One region of the Streptomyces sp. NPDC111656 genome, then DNA from elsewhere that is predicted to be linked to it. Evidence: riboswitches for the same ligand, from Rfam matches in the RefSeq annotation. Region 1 holds a riboswitch; each other region holds the start of a gene.

Region 1 (6,341 bases):
CGGTTGCCCAGCGCGGTCAGCAGTCGCTCGGTGGCCTGGGCCTTGGGGCGGCCGGGTGCGGGGGTGATGAAGGTGACGCCGAGGCGGGGTAACCGGGACTGGAGTCGTTCCACGGCCGACCGGTCGTAGAGGTACGAGGTGTCGCGGGCCACGAGGAACAGCCGGGCCTCGTGCGTGGCGTCGAGTTGCTGGAGCAGCGCCTTGACGGGGGCCCATCCGGTGCCGGCCGCGATGAAGGTCAGCGGCCGTTCCACCGGCGCCCGCAGGGTCAGGGCGCCGCCGGGTGCGCCGAGCCGCAGGACATCGCCCTCCCGGGTCTGCCGGACCAGGGCGGTGGACAGCACCCCGTCCTCCACGCGGCTGACGTGCAGGTCGACGGTGTGGTCGGCGCGGGGCGCGTTGCCGAGCGAGTACGGGCGCCAGATGCCCGGCAGATGGGGGACGCTGACGCTGACGTACTGGCCGGGGGAGTAGCGCAGCCGCTGGTGCGGGCGGAGGGTCAGTACGACGAGGTCGTCGCCGTGCCGGGTCCGGGACACGACCTCGGCGTCCCACCAGGGCGGTTCACCCTCGTGCTGTGCCTCCCACGCGCCCTGGAGCATGACGTTCGTGATCGCCCCGTACGCCTCGGCCCAGGCCTTCTCCGCCTCCGCGCTCCAGGCCGACCCCGCGACGGCGGCGAACGCGGCGATCAGGCTCGCCCCCACGGCGGCGTAGTGCTCCGGCTCGGCCAGGTACTTCCGGTGGTCCCGTCCCAGCTCCCGCAGGTACCCCGGCAGCGTCGGATCCTCCAGCCGTTCCATCACATATGTGAGTGCCGCGAACAACCGGTCCCGCTGTCGCTCCATGTCCTCCGGGAAGTCCAGGGGGAAGAGCCCGCGGACGTCCGGGTTGTGCCGGAAGAGATGCGAGTAGAAGTACTTGACCGCGAACTCGGCTCGTCTCTCGACGACCGCGAAGCTGGATCTGAGTATTTCGGGGTCCACGGCGCGAATTTAGGGAGGAGGCGAGCCGTGGAGTCAAACAGCAGCCGATTTCGGGATGGTCATGGATGAATCGGGCGCGGTCTGCGCCGCCCCCACACGCATACCGCCCCCGCCCCGCTCCCCCTCCCTCCGGATACCGTCAGGGAGTGACCGATCAGCCGCCGCCGTTCAGCCCCGCCCCGGAACTCTTCACCTGGGAGTTCGCCAGCGACCCCTACCCCGCGTACGCCTGGCTGCGGGAGCACGCCCCCGTGCACAGGACGCGGCTGCCGAGTGGGGTGGAGGCCTGGCTGGTGACGCGGTACGCGGACGCCAAGCAGGCGCTCGCCGACGCGCGGCTCAGCAAGAATCCGGCGCACCACGACGAACCCGCCCACGCGAAAGGGAAGACGGGTATTCCGGGGGAGCGCAAGGCCGAGTTGATGACGCATCTGCTGAACATCGACCCGCCGGACCACACCCGGCTGCGGCGGCTGGTCTCGAAGGCGTTCACACCGCGACGGGTGGCCGAGTTCGCGCCGCGCGTGCAGGAGCTCACCGATCAACTGATCGACCAGTTCGCGGCGAAGGGTTCCGCGGATCTGATCCACGAGTTCGCGTTCCCGCTTCCCATTTACGCCATCTGCGACCTGCTGGGCGTGCCCCGCGAGGACCAGGACGACTTCCGGGACTGGGCGGGGATGATGATCCGGCACGGCGGCGGACCGCGGGGCGGGGTCGCGCGGTCGGTCAAGAAGATGCGCGGGTATCTGCTCGAGCTCATTCACAAGAAGCGGGAAGGCCTTCCCGACACGCCCGCGCCCGGTGAGGACCTCATCTCCGGTCTCATCCGCGCGTCCGACCACGGCGAGCACCTCACGGAGAACGAGGCCGCCGCCATGGCCTTCATCCTGCTCTTCGCCGGGTTCGAGACGACCGTCAATCTCATCGGCAACGGCACGTACGCCCTCCTCACCCACCCCGAGCAGCGCGCGCGCCTCCAGAAGTCCCTCGCCGCCCGCGAACGCGAACTCCTCGAGACCGGCGTCGAGGAACTCCTCCGATACGACGGGCCCGTGGAACTGGCCACGTGGCGGTTCGCGACCGAGGCCGTGTGCATCGGCGGTCAAGGCATCGCGCCCGGCGACCCCGTCCTCGTGGTCCTCGCGGCTGCGGACCGTGACCCCGCGCGGTTCGAACGGCCGGACACGCTCGACCTCTCCCGCCGTGACAACCAACACCTCGGCTACGGCCACGGCCTTCACTACTGTCTCGGCGCCCCGCTCGCCCGCCTGGAGGGTCAGACCGCGCTCGCCACCCTCCTCACCCGTCTCCCCGACCTCCAACTCGCGGGGGATTCGGCCGATTTGCGCTGGCGCGGCGGGCTCATTATGCGTGGATTGCGCACGCTTCCAGTGGAGTTCACGCCTCCGGTACCGGTCTCGCGATAGCGGGCGACCATACACCTAAGGGTGCTCAAACCTGACGCGCATTCAACTCTGTGATCTTCACGTGATCTACGCTGCATCGACTTGTGACAAGTGTTCGGGTGCGGATACGTTCACTCGTCAACGCGACTCACACGTCGCGTAGTCACCTGCTGTCACGTGAAAGGCTTCCGCATGCTCTCCGGGAACGGCCGCCATCGTCGCCCCCGTCAGGCCCCGGCCCTCATCGTCGCGGCAGGGGTGACCGGATCCGCCATCGCGATCCCGTTGCTCGGTGCCACCAGCGCGAGCGCGGCCGACGGCACCACGTGGGACCGGGTCGCCGAGTGCGAGAGCGCCGGCCAGTGGAGTGCCGACAGCGGCAACGGGTATTACGGCGGGCTCCAGATCAGCCAGGCGGACTGGGAGAAGTACGGCGGCCTCGCCTACGCGTCGAGCGCCGACGAGGCCAGCCGCTCACAGCAGATAGCCATCGCCGAGAAGCTCCTCGACGACCAGGGCCTCACCGCCTGGCCGACCTGCGGACCGCTCTCCGGGCTGAGCAAGCACTCGGGCGACATCCTGGTCGACACGGGCGTGGCGAACGACTCGTCCAGTACATCGGATTCATCTGGTTCATCCGATTCATCCAGTTCGTCCGCGACTTCGACTCCGTCCGGCTCTTCCGGCTCGAAGTCCGATTCGTCTTCGTCCGGTTCGTCCTCGAAGGCGTCCGAGAACACGACGAAGGCCGACACCGGCGGCGACGCCCAGGGGGCGGACGGCTCCGACACGGAAACGGCGAAGAGTGACGACTCGGGCAACTCCGGCCAGGGCGACGACTCTTCCGGTACGTCCGAGAACGCGACGACCGGTGCGGGGCGCCACCGTGGCGGCACCGCGGACGAGAACACCACCGACAGTGCCGTGGACGGCCGTAGCGACGACTCCTCCGGGCGGCACGCCTCGCGCGGCGCCGGCGCCTCCCGCGACGCCGTCGACGGCTCCTACGTCGTGCGCGTCGGAGACAATCTCTGGACCATCGCGGACGCCCTTGACCTCAAAGGCGGATGGGCCGAGCTGTACGACGCGAACAAGAAGACGGTCGGCGTCGACCCGAACCTCATCCTCCCCGGTCAGAGCCTTGCAGTTGGTGCCGAATCGGGCGAAAAGTAGGGGCAGTTCGCGTCACGGTTCGCTGTGTAATGTCCGGTTTGGCGCGAGTGAGAGATGGATCTCAAAGGCCCTGATCGTCTTTGGAATTCAGCCGATCGACTGCTTACGGTCGTCACCGCTCGCCACAGCGGGCCCCGACGGTCGTCAACGCCGAATCCTGCCAACGGCCGTACGGGAACAGTCGACGCGTCAGCGCCGTAGGCAGGAGCGGGGGACCCAAGGTATGCGCCGCGCCCGGTAGTTGACCGGGAGCGGCTTGGGGTGAAGCCGAGCGCTCAGCGCGCACGGCCGGGCACTCACCCGCCCGAACCCGACAGCTCACCTCGCAGGCGTCGGTGAGGGGATCTCTCCATGCTGTTTTCCGGCAAGGGCAAGCACCGCCGTCCGTCCAAGGCCACTCGTGTCGCCACGCTCGCCGGTGTCACCGGTGTCGCCATCGCCGCTCCGCTGATGGCGGCCGGCAACGCCTCCGCCGCCACCGCCTCCCAGTGGGACGCCGTCGCCCAGTGCGAGTCCGGCGGGAACTGGTCCATCAACACCGGCAACGGCTACTACGGCGGTCTGCAGTTCTCGGCCTCCACCTGGGCCGCGTACGGCGGCACCGCGTACGCCGCGACCGCCAACCAGGCCTCCAAGTCCCAGCAGATCACCGTCGGCGAGAAGGTCCTCGCTGCGCAGGGCAAGGGCGCCTGGCCGACCTGTGGCACGGGCCTGTCGAGCGCTGCGTACACCGGCGGCGCGAGCGCCCCGTCGACCTCGTCCTCCTCGAACGGCTCCTCGTCGAACAGCTCGCCGAGCACCAGCAACACCACCCGCTCGACGGACACCGCGGCCTCCCGTTCGGCGTCGCGCCCGGCCGCCGAGAAGACCGTCTCCACCCCGACCGGCAAGAAGGTCAAGAAGGGCGACGGCGAGTACAAGGTCGTCAAGGGTGACAGCCTCAGCTCGATCGCCGAGAAGAAGAAGGTCAAGGGCGGCTGGCAGCAGCTGTTCAAGCTGAACAAGGACATCGTCGACGATGCCGACTTCATCTACCCGGGTCAGCGGCTGCACCTCAGCTGATGATCGGCAGCTTCACCTCAGCTGAATGACAGCTCCCGCATAAAAGGGGTCTCCACACTGGAGACCCCGGTGAGGGCCACCCCCGTCCCCACGGGCCCCCCGCTCCGGTGCGTGTTCCCCCGTACGCGCCGGAGCGGGGTTTTTCGTGTCCAGCACTTCGCACCGAGCATTTCGTACCCGGATTTCCGTACCCGTTTTTGTTCCGTTCTGGAACAATGTGTACGTTCAGTTCTGCCCAAGGGGTGGGCGACCGGCTGGCCGATCCCCCCGGGGCGGTTAGGCTCATGTCGCGAAGCCATCACAGGCTCCGCGTACCCGCGTCACATCCCAGAAGGAGATGCTCGTGCCGTCCATCGACGTCGTCGTAGCCCGGGAAATCCTGGACTCCCGAGGCAACCCCACGGTCGAGGTCGAGGTCGGCCTCGACGACGGCAGCACGGGTCGTGCCGCCGTTCCGTCCGGCGCGTCCACCGGCGCCTTCGAGGCCATCGAGCTCCGTGACGGTGACCCCAACCGTTACGGCGGCAAGGGTGTCGAGAAGGCCGTCCTTGCCGTCATCGAGCAGATCGGCCCGGAGCTCGTCGGTTACGACGCCACCGAGCAGCGCCTGATCGACCAGGCGATGTTCGACCTGGACGCCACCGACAACAAGGGCTCGCTCGGCGCCAACGCCATCCTCGGCGTCTCGCTCGCCGTCGCGCACGCCGCCTCCGAGGCGTCCGACCTCCCCCTCTTCCGCTACCTGGGCGGACCGAACGCGCACCTGCTGCCCGTTCCGATGATGAACATCCTGAACGGCGGCTCGCACGCCGACTCCAACGTGGACATCCAGGAGTTCATGATCGCTCCGATCGGCGCGGAGTCCTTCTCCGAGGCCCTGCGCTGGGGCGCCGAGGTCTACCACACCCTCAAGAAGGTGCTGAAGACCAAGGGCCTGTCCACCGGCCTGGGCGACGAGGGCGGCTTCGCCCCGAACCTGGAGTCGAACCGCGCCGCGCTCGACCTCATCCTCGAGGCCATCAAGCAGGCCGGCTACATCCCCGGCGAGCAGATCGCGCTCGCGCTCGACGTCGCCGCGTCCGAGTTCTACAAGGACGGCAAGTACGAGTTCGAGGGCAAGTCCCGCTCGGCCGCCGAGATGACCGAGTACTACGAGGAGCTCGTCTCCGCGTACCCGCTGGTCTCCATCGAGGACCCGCTGTACGAGGACGACTGGGCCGGCTGGAACGTCATCACCGAGAAGCTGGGCGACAAGGTCCAGATCGTCGGCGACGACCTCTTCGTCACCAACCCGGAGCGCCTGGCCCGTGGCATCGAGGAGGGCTCCGCGAACGCCCTGCTCGTCAAGGTCAACCAGATCGGCTCGCTGACCGAGACCCTGGACGCCGTCGAGATGGCCCAGCGCAACGGCTTCAAGTGCATGATGTCGCACCGCTCCGGCGAGACCGAGGACGTCACCATCGCCGACCTCGCCGTCGCGGTGAACTGCGGCCAGATCAAGACCGGCGCCCCGGCCCGCTCGGACCGCGTCGCCAAGTACAACCAGCTGCTGCGCATCGAGGAGATCCTCGACGACGCCGCGGTGTACGCCGGCCGCAGCGCGTTCCCCCGCTTCAAGGGCTGACACCCGCGGAGGGTCAAGCCTTAGCCAGTCGTACGTACGTCCCCGTACCCGGTCCCGTACCGTGTCCGGGGACGTACGCGCGTGTGA
Region 2 (6,341 bases), on a different contig from region 1:
CTGCGCCTCGTCGGCGGTCCAGCCGAAGACGTTGCCGCCGAGGGAGAGCGGGAAGACCTCGAGGTCGGAGGAGCCGAGCTTGCGAAGGGAAGTCATGCCTTATTTCAACAGGCGTACCGGATTGCCGTATTCCGCACACGGCCCCTGGGAACGATCAGGGGTTGATGCCCTTGCTCTGCAGCCACGCCATCGGGTCGATCGCGCTGCCGCCGCCCGGGTGAACCTCCAGGTGCAGATGCGGCCCGGTCACGTTGCCGGTCGCGCCCACGCGCCCGATGACGTCGCCGGTGGCCACCTTCTGCCCCACGCTGACGCTGATGGACGACTGGTGGCAGAACCACAGCTCCGTGCCGTCGTCGAGGGTGAGGATGGTGCGGTAGCCGTACGAGCCGGCCCAGCCCGCCTCCGTGATCGTGCCGCTGTGGACGGCCTTGATCAGCGTGCCGGTGGGGGCCGCGAAGTCGAGGCCGGTGTGATAGCCGGAGGACCACATGGAACCGGCGTCACCGAAGCGGGAGGTCAGGGTGTACGAGGAGGTCGGCAGCGAGTAGCTCTTGGCGAGCTCGGCGAGGCGCGCGGCCTCGGCCTTCTGCTTGGCGGCCTCGTCCGCCTTCTTCTTCTCGGCGGCGACCTTGGCCTCGGCGTCGTCCTTCTGCTGGGCGGCCAGCGCGACCGCCTTCTTCGCGGCGGCGGACTCGGCGGCGTCCTGGGCCGCCTTGTCGATCTGGTCCTGCTGCGACTCGGCCTGCTGGATGATGCGGGCGCGCAGCGCCTCGCCCGCGTCCGTGTTGCCCTGCGCGGCGTCGGCGTTGGTCACACCGGCGCTGGTGAGCGGGGTGGCGGAGCCCTTCGGCGTGCTGGGACCGCCGTCGGATATCAGCGCCTTGGCCGATTCGGTGACCGAGGAGAGGTCGGGCAGCGAGATGGAGACCGGCGGCTTGCCGGGCGCCGCGGTGGCCATGCCGCCCGCGCCGACGGCGGCGATGACGCCGACGCCCAGGACCGTGGAGCTGCGGGCGAGTCCCCCGCCGCGCTGCTTGGAGACGCGGTGCCGGCCGCGGAGGGGACGGATGGAATCCTCGGTGGGGTTCCACTCCTCCCAGGGGCCCTCGTCCTTGCCGTAGGCGTAGCCAAAAGTCTGGGTGTCGTTCGGCGGGAACGAAGTGGGCTGGGCAGGCCGGTTGGACGCCACGTGGGCGTGCTCCTTTCCTTCCTTCTCGCCTACCGGGTTAGCTGACGGGTTCGGAGCAGGAAGGTCTCCTACGCGCGTCAACCCACGGTGTCTCCACCGTGAAAGACGCTCGATTCACCCCAAGTTGGTGGTTCCCCGGTTCCCTCGCGGGATTCGGCGCGTGCGCACGGAGCCGACTCTTGTGACGGCTGGGACGACCGCGCTGCGTTATCGAACGTTAATAGACGCGGGTACCGGATTCCAAGCTGTTCGTACTGATCATTAACGACTTTCGGCCAGGACTTACCGCCCACGACCGGCGGAATTCGGGCGAGTTGGCCGCACGTCCCTACTTGGCAGTTATTTGACGGTGCGTCAGTCGTTATGCGGAGGGGCATCGGCCGATCACCCCTCGTGACATCGATCAAGAACGCCCCTTTCCGTGGCTACGGCCGCCGTACGGCGAGCAGTGCCATGTCGTCCGTCAGGACGCCGCCCGTGTGCCGCCGGACCTCCTCCACGAGCGTGGCCAGCAGGGCGTCGGGGCCGGGGAAGGTCCGTCCGGCCAGCCGCGCGGCCGGATCGTAGAAGCGCCCCTGCGCGTCGCGGGCCTCGGACAGTCCGTCCGTGTGGAAGAGGAGCGTGGCCCCGTGCGGGAACTCCGTCTCCTCGGCACGGTCCGGCCAGTTGCCCAACTCGCCCATGCCGAGCGGCAGTGCGGGGTTCGCGGAGGCGAGCGTGACCAGTGTTCCGTCCGCGTGCAGGAGCAGCGGCGGCGGGTGGCCGCGGTTGACGATCCTTACGAGGCCGCCCTCGTGCGTGATCTCCGCGAGGACGGCGGTGGTGAACCCCTCGAAGGCGTCGACGCCCCCGCGCCGGGTGCCCTCGCGGGCCAGCGCCCGTTCCAGCCGCTGCGCGACCGCCTCCGGCGTGGCCTCCTGCTCGGCCGCCTCCCGGAACGCCCCGATGAGCACCGCGACGGCGGCCACCGCGTCCATGCCCTTCCCCCGTACGTCGCCCACGGCCAGTCGTACGCCGTGCGGGGAGTCCTGCACCGCGTACAGGTCGCCGCCGATGAACGCGCCCGCCTGCGCGGCCTCGTAGCGCGCCGCGACGTCGAGGCCGCCGATCCGCTGGTCGGGTTCCGGCAGGACGGCACGCTGGGCCGCCTCGGCGATCTGGTGGGCCGAGGCGAGTCGCTCGTCGGTGCGGCGGACGAGGATGTTGATGAGCACGGCCAGCACGCCGACGGTCGCCACGGTGGCGACCTCCGTGAGCGCGTCCACCCTGAAGACGATGCCGAGCCGGATGTGGATCGTGAGCACCGCGACGAGCGCCGCGACGCCGGTGAGCACGGTGCCGCGCAGCGAGAAGAGCGGGGCGGCCACGAGCGGCGCGGCCGTGAAGAGAGGGCCCGCGGTGAAGGCCATCGGGGTGAAGTAGTCGTAGAACGCGCCGACCAGGATGAGCAGCGCGGGCAGCACCCGGACGAGGCTGCGCGCGCAGGAGATCCGACGCCGGTCCGCGTCGGCCGGGCGGGGCTCCGACCCGTCCCCGAGTCCGGGATCGGGCACGGGGTCCTCGGGCAACCGCCCACCGGACCGGTCGTACGGCTCGTCACACGACTCCTCGCCCGGCTCGCCGTACGGCTCCTCGGCCCACTGCGCGCCTCCTTGCTGCTGCCCCACCCGTCCAGGCTTCCCGGCACGGGGGCGGGGGGCGAGCGGTGAGGGGCCGACCGGGGGACACGTCAGTCCGAGGCCGACCACCGGACGCCGCCCGCTCCGCCGCGCCCGTGGTGGTGCCCGGCCGGGGCGACGACGGTCCCGCCGTCCGGCACGAAGTCATGACCGCCGTGGCAGGCCCCGAGGAACAGCGCGGACACTGCGAGCAGCAGCGCGAGCGCCGGCGCGCGCCGGACCAGCCACCGATGACAACTCATAGTGAGCGGAAGACTACAGAAAGTCGGGGCGGCGGGGAAAATCGGGGCGGGACGGCAATCGGGAAATCCGGCGGCAAGAAAACCGAGACGGTGAACGGGAAAAACCAAGGGCCGGAACTCGTTTCCGAGTTCCGGCCCTTGGCCTTCAGTAGCGGGGACAGGATTTGAACCTGCGACCTCTGGGTTATGAGCCCAGCGAGCTACCGAGCTGCTCCACCCCGCGTCGTTGAAATTAGTGTACGCCATCCGCGGGGCCCGATTCACCAGGCTTTTCACGGACGGCCGCGGGGCCGCCCCTAGCCGGCCGCGAGAAGGTGACGATTGGGCGCCACGGCCCGCTCCTCGAACTCCGGCAGTACGACGACGTCCGCCCCCGCGGCCACGAGCAGACCGTTCCCGTCGGCCTCCGTCACGAACGTGTCGGGCTCGCGCCACGCGGTGACCACCCGCCGTACCCCCGCGTCGAGGATCAGCCGCGCACAGGGCGCGGGCCGGGACGCCCGCCGCGCGCACGGCTCCAGGCTGCTGTACACGGTGGCGGAGCGCAGCCGCGGATCCGCGGGATCGATCTTCGCGAGCGCCGCCTCCTCGGCGTGCACGACGGGGTCGTCGCCCTCCCGCGAGTGCCCGCGCGCCAGCTCGGTGCCGTCGGCCGCCACCACCACCGCCCCCACGCTGAACGCCGTCTCCGAGGGCGGGCACAGCGCCGCCAGCTCGCAGGCGACGCCCAGCCAGTGCCGGTCCGCGGCGGAGGCGAGGGCGCCTTCCCCGGGTGCGGTGGGGACGTAGCGGACGAGGACCACGTCCCCGACCGGTCGCGTCTCCACCAGCCGCATCCGGCCCGGCGGATATCCCCCGGGTCCGAACAGCCGTGGCGCGTCCGGCTCCCCCACGAAGAGCGGCGCGACGGCGAGCTGCAGCTCGTCCGCCAGCCCCTGTGTCATCAGCTGGGTGTGCACGCGCCCCCCGCCCTCGACCATGAGCCGCCGCACCCCGCGGACGTCGTGGAGGTGTTCGAGCAGGACGCGCCAGTCCAGTTCGGCGCCGGTCGGGACCACGTCGACGTCCAGTCCGCGCAGGGTGTCGGTGGCGCGTTCGGCGCCCTTGTCCGTCGTATAGACGACCTTCTCGCCGCCCGTGTGCCAGAACTGGGCGTCCGGGTCGAGGTCGCCGGAGCCGCTGACGGTGACCTTCAGCGGGTACTCCGGGCGCCCGGCGGCGACCCGCGCCGCCCGCCGCTCGGCGGAGTTGACCAGCAGCCGAGGGTTGTCCGCGCGGATGGTGCCGGCGCCGATCAGGATCGCGTCGCTGGACGCCCGTACCTCGTCGACCCGGTCGAAGTCGGCCGGGCCCGAGAGCAGCAGGCGTTCGGGGCCGGTGTCGTCCAGGAAGCCGTCGAGGGAGACGGCGGCGGACAACAGGACATAGGGGTGGGGCATGGGGCGCACTCTCCAGCTCCGAGCGCAGGGCTCCTAGTGGTTCAAGTTTTAAACAATACCTAGACTGGCGACATGACGACCCGCTGGCTCTCCCCCGCCGAGCAGCGCGCCTGGCGCGCGTACACCGCCGCCAGCTCGCTCCTGGAGGACACGATCGACCGGCAGCTCCAGGCCGAGACCGGCATGCCCCACCTTTACTACTCCATCCTGGCCATGCTGTCCGAGGCACCGGACCGGCGGCTGCGGATGACCGACCTCGCCGAGATCCTGAAGATCACCCGCAGTCGGCTGACGTACGGCGTGACCCGGCTGGCGAACGACGGTCTGGTGCGCCGAGAAGGCTGCCACAGCGACAAGCGCACCCAGGTCGCGGTCCTCACGGACGAGGGGATGGCCGTTCTGGAGCGGGCGGCACCGGGTCACGCGGAGCAGGTCATGACGGCGGTCTTCGACCGACTGACCCCGGAGCAGGTGGGGCAACTGGAGGAGATCTGCGGGGCCATCACCCGCGGCATCCAGGGGGAGAATCCCGGGGCCTGCGGGGAAGATCTGCCGTGGCGGCGGCGTTCTTCGTGAGTCGGCGACGGCGTTCCTCGTAGTCGGCGACGGCGCTCCTCGTGAGCCGTGCGACAGCACTCTTCGTGAGCCGTACGACACAGAATCGAGCAAAGCCGTTGCTTGAACTTTAAAGCACCGTGTACTGTCTGTCTCCGAGGCAGTGCTTCAAAACTGAAGCACCACCGGCACAACTCGCACCACACCCGCTGGACCGGAGAGACAACATGCGCGAATTCCCCACCGCCACGGTGCGCACCCGCGTCACTGTGCCCCTGCGCTTCGGCGACGGCTACTCGGTCGACGCGCAGTTGGTCACCTTCCACGGCCTCGTCGACGACAAGGAGCACCTCGCCGTCGTGCTCGGCAAGCCCGGCGCGACCCCGCTGGTGCGGCTCCACTCCGAATGCCTGACCGGTGACGTCTTCGGCTCGGCCCGCTGCGACTGCGGCCCGCAGCTGCGCGAGGCGGTGGAGCAGATCGCGGAGCGCGGCGGAGTGCTCCTGTACCTCCGTCAGGAGGGCCGCGGCATCGGCCTCTACAACAAGCTCGACGCGTACGCCCTCCAGGACCAGGGCCTCGACACGTACGCCGCCAACGCCGCCCTCGGCCTGCCCGAGGACGGCCGCGACTACACCGCGGCGGCCCAGATGCTCCAGGCCCTCGGCATCGACGACCTGGACCTGCTCTCCAACAACCCGGACAAGGCCGAGCAGCTGCGCGACCTCGGCGTCACGGTCTCCCACCGCGTCCCGACGGGCGTCTTCACCACCGCCCACAACGTGCGCTACCTGCGCGCCAAGGTCCTGCAGACCCAGCACACGCTCCCCCTGCCGGAACTCACGGCGGGTTGAGCCCTCGGGCCCCACGCTCCCCAAGCACACCGAAGCCCCAGGTCAGATTCCCTCTGACCTGGGGCTTTTCGGTAGACCCTGTGGGACTCGAACCCACAACCAATGGATTAAAAGTCCACTGCTCTGCCAATTGAGCTAAGGGTCCACACGCCGGCCCGTATCGATCCCGTGCCGTTGCATCCCCGAGCATAGCCGGACGTGGCCGGGACTCCGATCGGGTATCCGCGTCCCGGCCACGCCAACAGCGAACAGCCCTACGGATCAACCGGTTCGGGCGCGTCCTCGCGCGCCGCCACGCGGGCGACCGAGCGGGCGTGGTCGGGGTTGAGGAACCAGTGGCGGGCCGACACCAGCCACCAGGTCGCGGCGAAGCCGAGGAC
Region 3 (6,341 bases), on a different contig from region 1:
ACTGTACGGACTCGCCCATCTGCCGCCCGAACTAGGAGGCGCGGCGGCGGACGGACCCACACCCACCGGCCCCGTCTCGCACAGCTCCCAGCACCACGACCTCACCCGGTTCTCCGGCAAGGAACTGATCGTCGTCGGCGCGGGCCAGTCCGCGCTGGAGACGGCGGCGCTCGCGGCGGAGGCGGGCGCGCAGGTCCGGGTGGTGTCCCGGGGACGGGGCAGGGTCGCCTTCGGCGCACCGCCCTGGAAGCAGCCGAAGCTGCGTCCCGAGTCGCCCTTCGGGCGCGCCTGGTCCCTGTGGGCGCTCAGCTACTACCCGCATCCCTACCGGTATCTGCCCGGCGAGGCCCGGCACTACCTGGTCCGCCGGGTGCTCGGCCCCCTCGGGGCGTGGTGGCTGCGCGACCGCTTCGAGGGCAAGGTCGAGGTCAGCGAGGTTTCCGGGATCGTTCGCGCCGACGTCTCCGACGGGCGTCCGGTCCTCTCCGTGCAGACCCTGGGCGGACGGGCCGAGGAGCTCGCCGCCGACCATGTCATCGCGGCGACCGGATATCGCGTCGACATCGCCGCGATGGACTTCCTGGGACACGAGTTGCGTACGGCACTCGCGGTGAGCCGCGGCACTCCCAAGCTCGGTGCGGGGTACTGCTCCTCGGTGCCCGGGCTGTACTTCACGGGGTTGCCGGCGGCGGCTTCGTACGGGCCGGTGATGCGGTTCGTGTGCGGTACGGAGTTCGCTTCGCCGCGGCTGGCCAAGCACTTGGCGGGCGCGCACGCATGAGGTGACCGGGGTCCGTACGGCCGGAGGGGTCGGTGACCGGTGGGCCACGCCATGGGCGGGGCCCAACCCGCCGCGTCGGAGCTCGTGTTGGGCTCAGACGGCCACAGTCACCGCAGCCGCGTCATCCTCTGGAGTGACATTCCGCTCGGAGTCTTTTCGTATCGCCCGCTTCGGTGAGCGGGGGCGGAAGTGCACTTTGTACGCCCAGTACGCCCCGTACGGTGAACGCAGTTGCTGACGGGATACCGGACGTCGTCCGGTTCCCGCCGGGCCGACGAGTCGTTCGATCCGTATTCTTCGGATCATGGCCGCTCCGACTGCATATTCACTTATCGCCACTGACCTGGACGGAACGCTGCTCCGCGGCGACGACACCCTCTCCGACCGGTCCCGGGCCGCATTGGGGAGGGTGGCCGAGGCGGGCGCCCGACACCTGGTCGTGACGGGGCGCCCGGCGCCGAGAGTACGACCGTTGCTCGACGAACTCGGCGGCGCGGGGCTGGCGGTGTGTGGGCAGGGGGCGCAGCTGTACGACGCGGCGGCAGACCGGCTGCTGTGGTCGGTGACCCTGGACAGGGAACTCGCGGAGACCGCGCTCGGCAAGATCGAGGCGGAAGTCGGACTGCTCTACGCCGCGGTGGACCAGGACGGCGTGGACGGGCTGACGCTCATCGAGCCGGGGTACGTGATGCCGCATCCGACGCTTCCGGCGGTACGAGTGCGCCACCGCGACGAACTGTGGACGGAGCCGATCAGCAAGGTGTTGCTCCGCCATCCGTCGCTGTCCGACGACGAGTTGGCCTCGGCGGCCCGGGGTGTGGTGGGCTCGCTGGCCACCGTCACCATGTCGGGGCCCGGGACCGTCGAACTCCAGCCATGCGGCGTGACCAAGGCAACCGGTCTGGCGCTCGCCGCCACCCACCTCGGCCTCACTCCCGCCGACACCATCGCCTTCGGCGACATGCCCAACGACATCCCCATGTTCGACTGGGCCGCCCGGGGGGTCGCCATGGCCAACGCCCATCCGGAGCTGAAGGCGGTGGCCGACGAGGTGACGCTGTCGAACGAGGACGACGGGATCGCGGTGGTGCTGGAGCGGCTGTTTCCGTGCCGGTCGGATCGGTTCCGGGAGTCCGGAGAGCCCGGTGGGTCCCGGGGGCTCTCCGAGTCTCTCCGACCTCATCAGCCGTATCAGCCGCATCAGCCCCGGCAGTCGTACCAGCCCTACCGGCCCAACCAGCCCCACCAGTCCTGTCAGTAGGCCCCGTTGACGTTGTCGATCGAGCCGTACTTGTGCGCCGCGTAGTTGCAGGCCGCCGTGATGTTCGCGACCGGGTCGTAGGGGTTCATCGACGTGCCCGGCACGTGGTAGGCCTTGAACGTGGGGTCGATGACCTGGAGCAGGCCCTTGGAGGGGATGCCGGCCTTGGCGTTGGAGTCCCAGTTGTTGATGGCCAGGGGGTTTCCGGAGGACTCGCGCATGACGTTGCGGTGGATGCCGTTGTAGGTGCCGGGGATCTTGTTGCGGGCCATGATGTCCAGCGAGTGCTTGATCCATCCGTCGAGGTTGTTCGCGTACGTCTTCGACGTGGTGGGCGCCGTCTTCGCCGGGGTCTTCTTGGTGGGGGTTTTGACGGTTCTGGTGCCCACGGTCAGGGTGAGGCCCGGACGGAGCGTCGTCGGGTCGGGGCCTATGACCGCGCGGTTGGCGGTGTACAGCTTCGCCGCGCCGCCGCTCTTGGGGTACTTCTGCGCGATCTTGGCCAGGGTGTCGCCCGGGACCACCTTGTACGTGATGAGCTGGACATCAGTGGTGGTGGCCGTGGCGGCCTGCGCGCAGGTCGCGCTCACGAGCGGAAGGGCGAGTGCGACTCCGCCCATTCCCGCGGCGAGGATGCCCCGAGTGAGCATGCCGTGGATCTTGAAGCTGCGGTGCTTGCCTCGTGCGGACATGGCGAATTCCTCTCCGGCGCCTGCGAAGTGAGCTGTCGGGTTCGGGCGGGAGCTGCCCGGCCGCACGGTGTGTGCGACTTCACCCCTAGCCGTTCCGGTGTCCGGATCGGCGGCTTACCTGGGTCCCCCGCTCCTGCCGTGCGTGTGTGTGGGTGGCTGGGTTGTTCCGGTCGGCGGCAGGATTGGGCGGTCCGTCCGGATTGACGTGAACGTATGCGAGAGCACATGTCCGGAACAAGCCCTCATTTCCCGGTGTAGATCGCTTTCACCTGGGCGATAGGAGGGAGAAAATGCCCGATTAATCCGGAACGTGACACTCAACTTGCCTTATGCAAAGGGGAAGTCGTCAAGAGGGGATAAAGAGCCCACCCTGTATGGGAGTGACCCAATTCACGCGACCAAGCAGAAATAAAGCGGCACTGGCGGCAAATCGGACATCACGCTTCGAGTGTCCAGGCCGGTGAGCTCGCGGGCGGAGCCGGACGGACCTCCCATGCGGACAGGTCCGTGTCGAGGTCGTCGTCAGGGAGCCGGCCGACGTTGGGCTTGAAGTAGAGGCCGCAGGCCCGGTATTCGGGAAATTCGTGGCACATCGGGTCCGGGCGGGGCTCGAACTCCTGCCCCGCATAGGCCCTGTTGCCCCTCGCCACTGCCTCGGCCCGGGGATTCTTCTCTCCCACGTCCGATGGAAGACCACCGCGTTGCCGTCCTTGCGGATCAGCTCGTTCGAGGTGGCGAACTCCCGGACGTCGCAGCTGAGTTCAGAGCGTGTCTCGACCCGGGCGTCCCAGGGCGGCTCCGGGCGGTGCGGACGGATCGACGTCGATGGTGTACGTGTCCCGGGTCCGACTCCCTTGCTCGCACCGGAAGTTCGAGGGAACTGCCCGCCGGGTCCAGGGCGAACCCCACCGCCGAGCCCGGCCGGGGTCAGATCCACGGCCAGTGGGCGGAGGACAGGGAGAGCCGGATGCGGTGGCCGGACGGGAACGCGTAGCCGATGGCGGTCAGGTCGAAAACCACGTCCTCCGTAGAGCCCGGTTTCCAGGAGACCGCCTGGTCGGGGCCGTAGCGCGCTGACAGGTTCAGAGCACCCCGGGTCACCAGCGTCGAGGAACCGTCGGCAGCGACGTCGGCGGAGGCGGACCCTGGGGCGCCCCCAGGAACCAGGCCCCCCGGGATCTCGAACTCGAAGCAGGTCGACCTCGCGTCCTCCTCCCGCTGGTTCGGCGGCAGGTCCGCGTCGTTCCCGACGGGGCGGAAACGGCCCGCGTCCACCCCCGTGTGCTGAGGGGAGCGCACCGGCACCGGTGCGCCCGCAGCGCGTACGCGATCGGGGTCACGGAGGGGGAGGGCCAGGCGGTGTCGCCACACCCAGCGGCCGGGGAGGGGCGGGTACGTCGTCGCCGGGGGCGCGCGGCCATGACGTAGGAGCGCGGGAGGGGCTGCGTCATGACGTCACGGTTGCTCACGTCGGGGTCCGGATCGTCGTTCACGTCGGGGTCCGGATCGGCGGTCGCGCCGGGGCCGGGATTGTTGATCGCGCCGAGGTCGGGATGGCCGATCGCGTCTGGGTCTGGGTCCGGGTCCGGGTCCGGGTCGGGATCGGGATCGGGATTGGGCTCGGCGGCGCTCGTATCGGCCGGCCCGAGCCAGTGGTCCCACCACCCCGGCGTCTCCTGGAGGAAGCCGATCGCCGGGCCCGGCGGCAGGCCCCGGTCCGGATCCCTCCGTATCCCCCGTCCTCGCGCTCCCCCGTCCTCGCACACACCGGCGTGGAGCCCGGTACGCGTCCCGGGTCGGGTGGGACAGCCACGTACAGCCACCTATAGCCACGTATGGATGAACGGCTCCACCGTCTCCAGGCGCTTCACCCACATGCCGCGCCACATCACCTGGCCCACGTGCGCAGGATCCGGCGGACGGGCGGCGTCGGCGAGCGCCGTGGCCGCCCGGGCGTGCGTCTCGACGGCGAGGACGGAACCTGCCATGCGGTGCCCGTCGTTGTCATAGGGGTCGTCGGTCGAACAGACCGTGACGATCGCCTTGAGCGGTTCGGGCGCGAGGGCCGCGATCCGGAGGGAGGTGAAGCCGCCCCGAGGGATGCCGAACATGCCCACCGCGCCGCTGCGCCAGAGCCGGTCCGCCAGCCGGTGGATCACTTCACCCCGTCGGCCCGCTCGCCCTCCCCGTACGGGTCCGTCGGCCCGCTCGTCCTCCCCGTACGGGTCCGTCGGCCCGCCCTCCGACTTGCCGCGACCGCGGGCATCCACCCGGACGGACGCGTAGCCGTGGCCCGCGTACCAGGGGCGGCGCCGCCAGTCGCGTGGCGCGGTCCGGTCGGTGAGCCGGTCCGGGAGATATTCGAGGAAGCGGGGACGGGCGCGTCGGCCAGCGGGCGCCACACGCGCGCGTGCAGGCGGGTGCCGTCCGGGAGCGGGATCCACAGATCCTCGTGAGTCGTCTCGTGAGAGAAGGACGTACGGATGTGCATGCTCATCACGGTCATATCCGGTCGTATCGACCGATCAAGAACATACCGCCCGTGATCCCGTACCGCCCAGGTGTGGGACTGTCTGCCGCTCGGGGGACATCAGGTGGCGGGGGAGAGGGAAGTCGGGAGGAAGTCGGCAGTGGGGACGGTGGGCGCTCGTGGTGATCGAAACGTGACCGGATACGCTGACTTGAGTGATGGCAGCGACACATCGACAAACCGTGTCATCGACCGAATGATCGACCGAGTTCGCCATGTGATCGTCAGCAGACAGGAGAACCTCTCGTGACCGTCGTCGGGCCGTTCGGGCTGAGCGTGCGGGACCAGGCTCTCGAAGCCGATGTCCAGGCCGGATTGACGGCTGTGGAGGAGGGCTTGCTCGAAGTCACCAAGAGCGAGGTCCCCTTCATCACAGAGGCCGCGCAGCACCTGCTGCGCGCCGGCGGGAAGCGGTTCCGTCCGCTGCTCGTGATGCTCGCCGCGCAGTTCGGTGACCCCTACGCGCCGGGTGTCGTGCCCTCGGCCGTGGTCGTCGAACTGACCCATCTCGCCACCCTGTACCACGACGACGTGATGGACGAGGCCGACGCGCGGCGCGGCGTGCCCAGCGCGAACACCCGCTGGGGCAACTCGGTCGCCGTGCTCACCGGCGACTTCCTCTTCGCGCGCGCGTCCCACACCCTGGCCGACCTCGGGCCCGAGGCCGTCCGTATCCAGGCCGAGGCGTTCGAGCGGCTCGTCACCGGACAGATCCTGGAGACGGCGGGGCCGCGCGACGGGCGCGACCCGGTCGACCACTACCTCGACGTGCTCGGCGGCAAGACCGGCTCGCTGGTCGCCGTGGCGTGCCGGTTCGGCGCGATGATGTCGGGCGCCGACGAGACGGTCGTGGACGTACTGACGCAGTACGGGGAGCGGCTGGGCGTCGCCTTCCAGCTCGCGGACGATGTGCTGGACATCGCCTCCGACTCGCACGAGTCCGGGAAGACGCCCGGTACGGACCTGCGCGAGGGCATCGCCACGCTGCCGGTGCTGCGGCTGCGCGAGCGGGCGGAGCGGCTCGGTCTCGCCGAGGACATCGCGCTGTGCGAGCTGCTCGACTCCGACCTCACGGAC

What was found. Region 1 has a riboswitch for cyclic di-AMP ahead of ACZ7M3_RS44150 (transglycosylase family protein). Riboswitches for the same ligand answer to the same signal wherever they lie in the genome.
Region 2: it holds a riboswitch for cyclic di-AMP, as region 1 does, so the genes downstream of both, ACZ7M3_RS46770 (M23 family metallopeptidase) here and ACZ7M3_RS44150 (transglycosylase family protein) in region 1, are expected to answer to the same signal.
Region 3: it holds a riboswitch for cyclic di-AMP, as region 1 does, so the genes downstream of both, ACZ7M3_RS09575 (LysM peptidoglycan-binding domain-containing protein) here and ACZ7M3_RS44150 (transglycosylase family protein) in region 1, are expected to answer to the same signal.

What each region holds. Positions count from the first base shown of each region.
Region 1 covers NZ_JBVKCA010000024.1:101,918-108,258, reverse strand. Annotated here, with positions in the region: gene ACZ7M3_RS44165 (globin domain-containing protein) at 1-986, opposite strand, end outside; gene ACZ7M3_RS44160 (cytochrome P450 family protein) at 1,133-2,416, shown strand; gene ACZ7M3_RS44155 (LysM peptidoglycan-binding domain-containing protein) at 2,588-3,568, shown strand; cyclic di-AMP (ydaO/yuaA leader) riboswitch at 3,752-3,915, shown strand; gene ACZ7M3_RS44150 (transglycosylase family protein) at 3,920-4,630, shown strand; gene eno (phosphopyruvate hydratase) at 4,968-6,254, shown strand.
Region 2 covers NZ_JBVKCA010000030.1:22,541-28,881, forward strand. Annotated here, with positions in the region: gene ACZ7M3_RS46765 (aldo/keto reductase) at 1-96, opposite strand, end outside; gene ACZ7M3_RS46770 (M23 family metallopeptidase) at 155-1,192, opposite strand; cyclic di-AMP (ydaO/yuaA leader) riboswitch at 1,204-1,361, opposite strand; gene ACZ7M3_RS46775 (PP2C family protein-serine/threonine phosphatase) at 1,618-2,745, opposite strand; gene ACZ7M3_RS46780 (hypothetical protein) at 2,922-3,113, opposite strand; tRNA gene ACZ7M3_RS46785 (tRNA-Met) at 3,263-3,336, opposite strand; gene ACZ7M3_RS46790 (dihydrofolate reductase family protein) at 3,410-4,552, opposite strand; gene ACZ7M3_RS46795 (MarR family winged helix-turn-helix transcriptional regulator) at 4,625-5,128, shown strand; gene ACZ7M3_RS46800 (GTP cyclohydrolase II) at 5,335-5,961, shown strand; tRNA gene ACZ7M3_RS46805 (tRNA-Lys) at 6,034-6,106, opposite strand; gene ACZ7M3_RS46810 (amino acid permease) at 6,216-6,341, opposite strand, start outside.
Region 3 covers NZ_JBVKCA010000002.1:870,966-877,306, reverse strand. Annotated here, with positions in the region: gene ACZ7M3_RS09585 (FAD-dependent oxidoreductase) at 1-781, shown strand, start outside; partial or broken gene ACZ7M3_RS09580 (HAD family hydrolase) at 1,086-1,886, shown strand; gene ACZ7M3_RS09575 (LysM peptidoglycan-binding domain-containing protein) at 2,036-2,734, opposite strand; cyclic di-AMP (ydaO/yuaA leader) riboswitch at 2,737-2,856, opposite strand; gene ACZ7M3_RS09570 (hypothetical protein) at 3,172-3,414, opposite strand; partial or broken gene ACZ7M3_RS09565 (CocE/NonD family hydrolase) at 3,396-5,225, opposite strand; gene ACZ7M3_RS09560 (polyprenyl synthetase family protein) at 5,511-6,341, shown strand, end outside.